Thermochromatium tepidum ATCC 43061: one gene and its partner. The protein of the gene in region 1 interacts with the protein of each later gene in a pairwise test. Links are inferred from orthologs where the notes say so. Each region holds a gene or a part of one and is shown in the gene's direction. Other genes may lie near its edges.

Region 1 (3,282 bases):
CGGCTATGTAGTGGCGCGGTTGGCGCGCGCCGCTGGTCTGGACACGCGGGTTTTGCAACTCGGCAAGGCGGATCAGGTGCGTGGTGAGGCGGCCCTGAGTCTGGCCGCCTATCGCGACGCCGGCGGGGTCATTGAGGATTATCTTGGCCTGCCACGCAAGACCGATCTCTATGTCGACGCCCTCTTTGGCACCGGGCTGGTGCGTCCGGTGACGGGCCCCTGGGCCGAGGCCATCACGGCGCTCAATGCCCAGCGCGCGCCTGTGCTGGCGCTCGACCTCCCCTCTGGACTGCACGCCGACACCGGCTGTGTCCTGGGCGTGGCGGTGCGGGCGAGTGTGACTGTCTCCTTTATCGGGCTCAAACTCGGACTCTTTGTCGGTGCCGGCGCCGAGTATCGGGGGGAGGTCCACTTCAGCGCGCTCGAAGTCCCAGCCCAGGTCTATGCCGGGGAGATCCTGGCGGCGGTGCGGATCGACTGGGCGCGCGAATCGCGTCTCCTCACGCCCCGCTCGCGGATCGCGCACAAGGGCGACTGCGGTCATGTCCTGGTCGTCGGCGGCGCACCCGGGATGTCGGGCGCGGCGCGTCTGGCCGGTGAGGCGGCCCTGCGCGCGGGCGCCGGGCTGGTGACGATCGCGACCCATCCGCGTCACGCCGACTGGCTCAATCTCGACCGGCCTGAACTGATGGTCGCCGCCGTCGAGCGTCCGGAAGACCTGGATACGCTGATCGAGCGGGCCGATGTAGTCGCGATCGGCCCAGGGCTGGGTCGGGGTGACTGGGGACGCAGACTCTGGGAGCGGGTCCGCGGCTTGTCGCATCCGCTGGTGGTGGATGCCGACGCGCTCAACCTCCTGGCCGAGTCCCCAGGCGCCGGTCCAGACTGGATCCTGACCCCGCATCCAGGCGAGGCCGCGCGTCTGCTCGGCAGCGCGACCGCCGAGATCCAGTCCGATCGCCTCGCTGGCGCGCGGCAGATCCAGGCGCGTTTCGGCGGGGTGGTGGTACTCAAGGGGGCCGGCACCATTGTGCATGGCCCAGCACCGCGCGTCCCGGCCGTCTGTAGCGACGGCAACCCCGGCATGGCGACCGCGGGCGCGGGCGATGTCCTGACCGGTGTGATTGCCGCCCTACGCGCCCAGGGTCTGGAAACCGAAGCGGCCGCCCGCGCTGGTGTCTGTCTGCACGCCGCGGCCGGGGATCTGGCCGCGCGTGCCGGCGAGCGTGGGCTGATCGCCACGGATATCATCGCCGCCCTGCGCACACTCTCCAATGGTCTCGCCAAGGTGGATCGCTGAGATGCCCGCGACCCTGGAACTCACACTCGACACACCCGAGTCACAGATGGACTTTGGGGCGCATCTGGCGCGGGCCCTTAAACCGCCCTGCGTGATCTTTCTCGAGGGCGACCTGGGCACGGGCAAGACCACCCTGACCCGTGGTATCCTGCGCGGTCTCGGGCACTCCGGGGTGGTACGCAGTCCAACCTATACCCTCGTTGAGCCCTATGCACTAAACGACCTTGAACTCTACCATTTCGATCTCTATCGCCTGGGTGATCCGGAAGAACTGGACTATCTCGGGCCGCGCGATCTGCTTGGGAAGGCGGCGGTTTGGGTCATAGAATGGCCCGAGCGTGGCGCCGGCTTCCTGCCCAAGCCCGATCTGCGCATCCAGCTCGTCCACCTCGATGTCGGTCGGCGCTTGACCCTAAATGCCCTGAGTCCATCGGGCCAGACGCTGCTCGCTGATGTAATTTCTGTCTCTGATGTCTCTGCGCAACATCTTCGAGCCGATACTTGAGGAAGTTCCTCTAATCATCGGAGCTGACTTGGAAAGATCGGCGATAAGCTGCTATCTTTTAAGCGATGCTCGTACCCAAGTCAGGCCTCGAGGCGGCATCGTGAACAGGCTCATCGTGCTCTTTATGCTACTGATCGCCCTGCCCGCGGCGAGTGTCGCGGTGGAGGTCGACTGCCAATGGAATCCGCCGAGTTCGAGCAAGACCCGGCTGCTCTTCAACCTTACGGCGCCCGCCGCCCACCGCATCTTTACCCTCGACCAACCTGATCGAGTCGTGATTGACATTGCTGGGGCGCAGATGCGCAGCGACCTGCCAGCGGCGCGCACCGACGACCCCCTGCTGATCGGCGTGCGCGCCGGTGTGCGTCCCAATGGCGACCTGCGCGTCGTGCTCGATCTCAAGCAACAGGTGCGCGTCAAGAGTTTTACCGACAGGACCGGCGCTGACAGATACCAACTGATCGTCGAGCTCCTGCCCAAGTCCTTGGGAGGTGGCAAACTCCAGCCGGTCTCCAATCAGGCGCCAGTTCAGCCGCTCTGGTTGAGTCGCGGACGCACGGCCATTGTCGCCATCGACGCTGGACACGGCGGCGAGGATCCAGGGGCGATCGGGCCAAACGGCACGCGCGAGAAGGACGTCACCCTGGCCATCGCCCACAGGCTAAAGCGACTGATCGAACGTGAATCCGGGATCCGAGCCATAATGATCCGTGATGACGACCGTTATGTCGGACTGCGCGAACGCACCCTGATCGCGCGCGAGCACAAGGCCGATCTCTTTGTGTCCATCCATGCCGATGCCTACGAGAACCCAGACGCACAGGGCTCATCGGTCTATATCCTCTCGCACGGTGCGGCCAGCAGCGAGGCGGCTGGTTGGCTGGCCGATCGTGAGAACAAGGCTGATCGCATCGGCGGTGCGGATCCGACGACGAGCGAAGACATGCTGGCCGCTGTGCTGCTCGACATGACGCGCAACACCACCCTGGAGCACAGTGCCGAGGCGGCTACCTCGGTGCTACGCGCTCTCAAGCGTGTCGGTGTGGTCCACAAGGCTGATGTCCAGCGTGCCGGCTTCGTGGTGCTCAAGTCGCCCGACATTCCATCGGTGCTGGTCGAAACGGCCTTCATCAGCAACGCCCAAGAGGAGCAGCGACTCCGCGATAACCTCTATCTGCAGCGGATGGCCGAGGCGATCCTGGCCGGGATCAAGGGTTATTTCGCCAAGTATCCACCGCGTGGCCTGTTGGCGGCCGATACGGGCCAAGGCGTCGAGCATCGCGGTACGGATGCGGTACAGGGTCTGAAATCCGCCTCCAGGACACGCGCGGGCAGTCTGCGCGAATATGTGATCACCCAGGGCGATACCCTGTCCGGAATCGCCAAGCGTTATCGTGTGAGCCTCAGTTCGCTGCGCGCCGAGAATGGTCTCAGTGAGACCGATATCATCCAGGTCGGGCAGGTCATCGCCATTCCG
Region 2 (3,316 bases), 670 kb from region 1 along the record:
CGCTCGACCGCGAGGCGTTTTCACGCGGCAACTCGGTCTATTTCCCCGACCGCGTCATCCCGATGTTGCCCGAGGTGCTCTCGAATGGGCTCTGTTCGCTCAACCCGCATGTCGATCGACTGTGCATGACGGCCGAGCTCTATGTGAACCTTGAGGGCCAGGTCACACGAACCCGTTTCTTCGAGGCGGTCATGCGTTCGCGGGCGCGACTGACCTATGATGAGGTCGCGGCCATGCTGATCGACGGCGATGGCGAGCTATGCGCGCGCTACGCCGATCTCCTGCCGCATCTGCATGAGCTCTATCAGCTCTATCAGGCACTCCGTGCGGCGCGCGCCGCGCGTGGGGCGATCGACTTCGACACCACTGAAACCAAGTTCCTGTTCAATGCCCAGGGTCGGATCGAATCCGTGGTGCCGCTGGTGCGCAACGATGCCCATCGGCTGATCGAGGAGTGCATGCTGGCGGCCAATGTCGCCGCCGCGCGCCTGTTCCAGCGCAAGCGGCTGCCGGCCATCTATCGCATCCATGACCTGCCAAGCCAAGAGAAACTCAATGACCTGCGCGAATTCCTGGCGCAGCTGGCGCTGAAGCTCCCGGGTGGCGAGAGGCCGACAGCGGCGGACTATGCCGCACTGCTGGAGCAGGTCAAGGGGCGTCCCGATCGGCATCTGATCCAGACCGTGCTGCTGCGCTCGCTGCAGCAGGCCATGTACAGCACCGATAATGTCGGTCACTTCGGTCTGGCCTTCGACGCCTATACGCACTTCACCTCACCGATCCGGCGCTATCCGGATCTGGTCGTGCATCGACTCATCAAGCACCTGAGCGCCGGCGGCACAGCCGCGGATCTCGACTACACCAAGACCGAGCTGCAACAAATCGCCGAGTGGTGCTCGGGCACCGAGCGCCGCGCCGACGAGGCCACACGCGACGCTGAAGACTGGCTCAAGTGCGAGTTCATGCAGGACAAACTCGGCGAGACCTTCGAGGGCACCATCACCAGCGTCAATTCCTTCGGCCTCTTCGTCGAACTCGACGAGGTCCATGTCGATGGGTTGGTGCACATCACGGCGCTCGACAACGACTTCTATCACTTTAACCCCATTGGTCACTATCTGCATGGTGAGCGCACTGGCATGGTCTATCGTCTTGGCGATCGGCTGTGGGTGCGGGTGGCCGCCGTCGATCTGGATGAACGCAAGATCGATTTCGTGCTCGCCGAGCCGATGGCCAAGACCAGACGCAGTCGCAAGGCTGGATCAGCAGGCGCGCGTCCGGCGGCGGAAGCCTCCGCTCAGTCCGGCAAGACAGGCCAGTCCGCCCCGCCTAGATCCAAGCGGTCGCGTTCGCGCTCCAAGCGCAAGCGTTCGTCCAACGCCTTGAAGCACGATGACTGAGCGCGCGCCTGTCGGGGGGATTCATAGCGTCCGTGCCGCCCTGAAGTTCGGTATCGAGGGGGTCGAGGAGGTCTGGCTGGAGCGGACGCGACGCGACAGGCGTCTGAATGAACTGGCCGAGTTGGTGCGCGCGACCGGTATCCGGGTGCGTCAGGTCGAGCGCGCGGAGTTGGAACGCGCTGCCGCCGGGATCAAGCATCAGGGCGTGCTGGCCTGGGTCCGGGTGCCGACCGCGCGCAGCGAGTCCGACCTAATGGCATTGCTCGATCGACTCGAGGTGCCACCATTCCTGCTACTCTTGGACGAGATCCAGGATCCGCACAATCTCGGCGCCTGTCTGCGCACCGCCGAGGCGGCTGGCGTCCAGGCCGTCATCGCCCCCAAGGACAACGCCGTCGGGCTGACCCCCGTGGTGTGCAAGGTCGCAAGCGGTGCTGCCGCGACCCTGCCCTATGTCCAGGTCACAAATCTGGCGCGGGTCATGGAGAGGCTCAAGGAGCGCGGGATCTGGTTGATCGGCACGGCGGGTGAGGCGAGCGACGAGCTCTACCGCGCTGATCTGACTGGCCCCCTGGGCCTGGTGATGGGGGCCGAGGGCCGTGGACTGCGCCGTCTGACCCGCGAACGCTGTGATCGTCTGGTGCGTCTGCCGATGTGCGGCCAGGTCGAGAGCCTGAACGTCTCGGTCGCCGCCGGAGTTTGTCTCTATGAGGCCCTACGTCAGCGACGGAGCTTGCCGTTTTCCGATCCACATCACTTCAGCTAAAGAGCAACCGCCGATGCTTGTCCTCCGTGGCGCGCCCGCCTTCTCTGAACTCCGTCTCAAGCGACTCGCCGACCGGCTGAGCCGTCTGACCGGCGTCTCCATCCAACCCTATGCCGAGCATGTGCATTTCGCTCAGCTGAGGGCTGAACTCGATGCCAAGGCGCGCGCGATCCTGGAGTCGCTATTGCGCTATGGTCCGAGCCTGCCGGTCCAGGCGCCTAGGGGGCGCTTGGTGCTGGTGATGCCGCGACCAGGGACCATCTCGCCCTGGTCGTCCAAGGCGACCGATATCGCCCATAACTGCGGTCTGCAGGCGATCCTCCGCCTGGAGCGCGGCATCGTCTATTACCTGACCGGCGCATCGACCGAGCTTGCAGACCAGGTGCTTGAGGCTGCGCTGCCCCTGCTCTACGACCGCATGACCCAGGTGGTCTGCTTCGACCTGGATGCAGCCAGCCAACTCTTTGCCGCCGCCGAGCCGCGTCCGCTCAACCGGATCGATATCCTCGGCGGCGGACGTGCCGCGCTCGAGTCAGCCGATCGCGAACTGGGTCTGGCCCTCTCCGGCGACGAGATCGACTATCTGGTCGCGAACTTCAGCGCACTCGGACGCAATCCGACCGATGTCGAGCTGATGATGTTTGCCCAGGCCAATTCCGAGCACTGTCGGCACAAGATCTTCAATGCCGACTGGGTGATCGACGGCGAGCCGCAGACCCATTCGCTGTTTGCCATGATCCGCCATACCACCGAGCGCTCGCCCGCAGGTGTGCTCTCGGCCTACCAGGACAATGCCGCGGTGATCCAGGGTTGGGAGGGGCGGCGCCTCATCCCCTGTCCCGAGACCGGCGTCTATGGCGAATCTGAGGAGCCCATCCATCTCCTGATGAAGGTCGAGACCCACAATCACCCGACCGCCATCGCCCCGGATCCGGGTGCGGCCACGGGTGCCGGCGGTGAGATCCGCGACGAGGCGGCGACCGGTCGCGGGGCCAAGCCCAAGGCCGGTCTGTGCGGATTCTCGGTGTCTAACCTGCGCCTCCCCGGCTTCGAGCAACCCTGGGAGGTCGATTACGGGAGGCCGGGGCGCATCGCCTCGGCGCTCGAGATCATGCTCGAGGGCCCGATCGGTGCAGCGTCCTTCAACAAC

Evidence for each region.
Region 2: the proteins of tsaE (region 1) and rlmB interact in binary tests that used the Escherichia coli proteins (3 or more experiments, as listed by UniProt). The link is inferred for Thermochromatium tepidum ATCC 43061 from one-to-one orthologs.

What each region holds. Positions count from the first base shown.
Region 1 is NZ_CP039268.1:2,100,918-2,104,199, reverse strand. What follows is about bases 88-3,053. They hold tsaE (tRNA (adenosine(37)-N6)-threonylcarbamoyltransferase complex ATPase subunit type 1 TsaE), read left to right. Parts: upstream 88-1,301; coding sequence 1,302-1,805; downstream 1,806-3,053. Other genes in these bases: E6P07_RS09675 (N-acetylmuramoyl-L-alanine amidase), read left to right, coding at 1,906-3,053; E6P07_RS09685 (NAD(P)H-hydrate dehydratase), read left to right, coding at 88-1,300. In the rest of the region: more of E6P07_RS09685, read left to right, coding at 1-87; more of E6P07_RS09675, read left to right, coding at 3,054-3,282. UniProt on the Escherichia coli protein: Required for the formation of a threonylcarbamoyl group on adenosine at position 37 (t(6)A37) in tRNAs that read codons beginning with adenine.
Region 2 is NZ_CP039268.1:1,432,883-1,436,198, reverse strand. What follows is about bases 280-3,279. They hold rlmB (23S rRNA (guanosine(2251)-2'-O)-methyltransferase RlmB), read left to right. Parts: upstream 280-1,392; coding sequence 1,393-2,166; downstream 2,167-3,279. Other genes in these bases: purL (phosphoribosylformylglycinamidine synthase), read left to right, coding at 2,180-3,279; rnr (ribonuclease R), read left to right, coding at 280-1,400. In the rest of the region: more of rnr, read left to right, coding at 1-279; more of purL, read left to right, coding at 3,280-3,316. UniProt on the Escherichia coli protein: Specifically methylates the ribose of guanosine 2251 in 23S rRNA.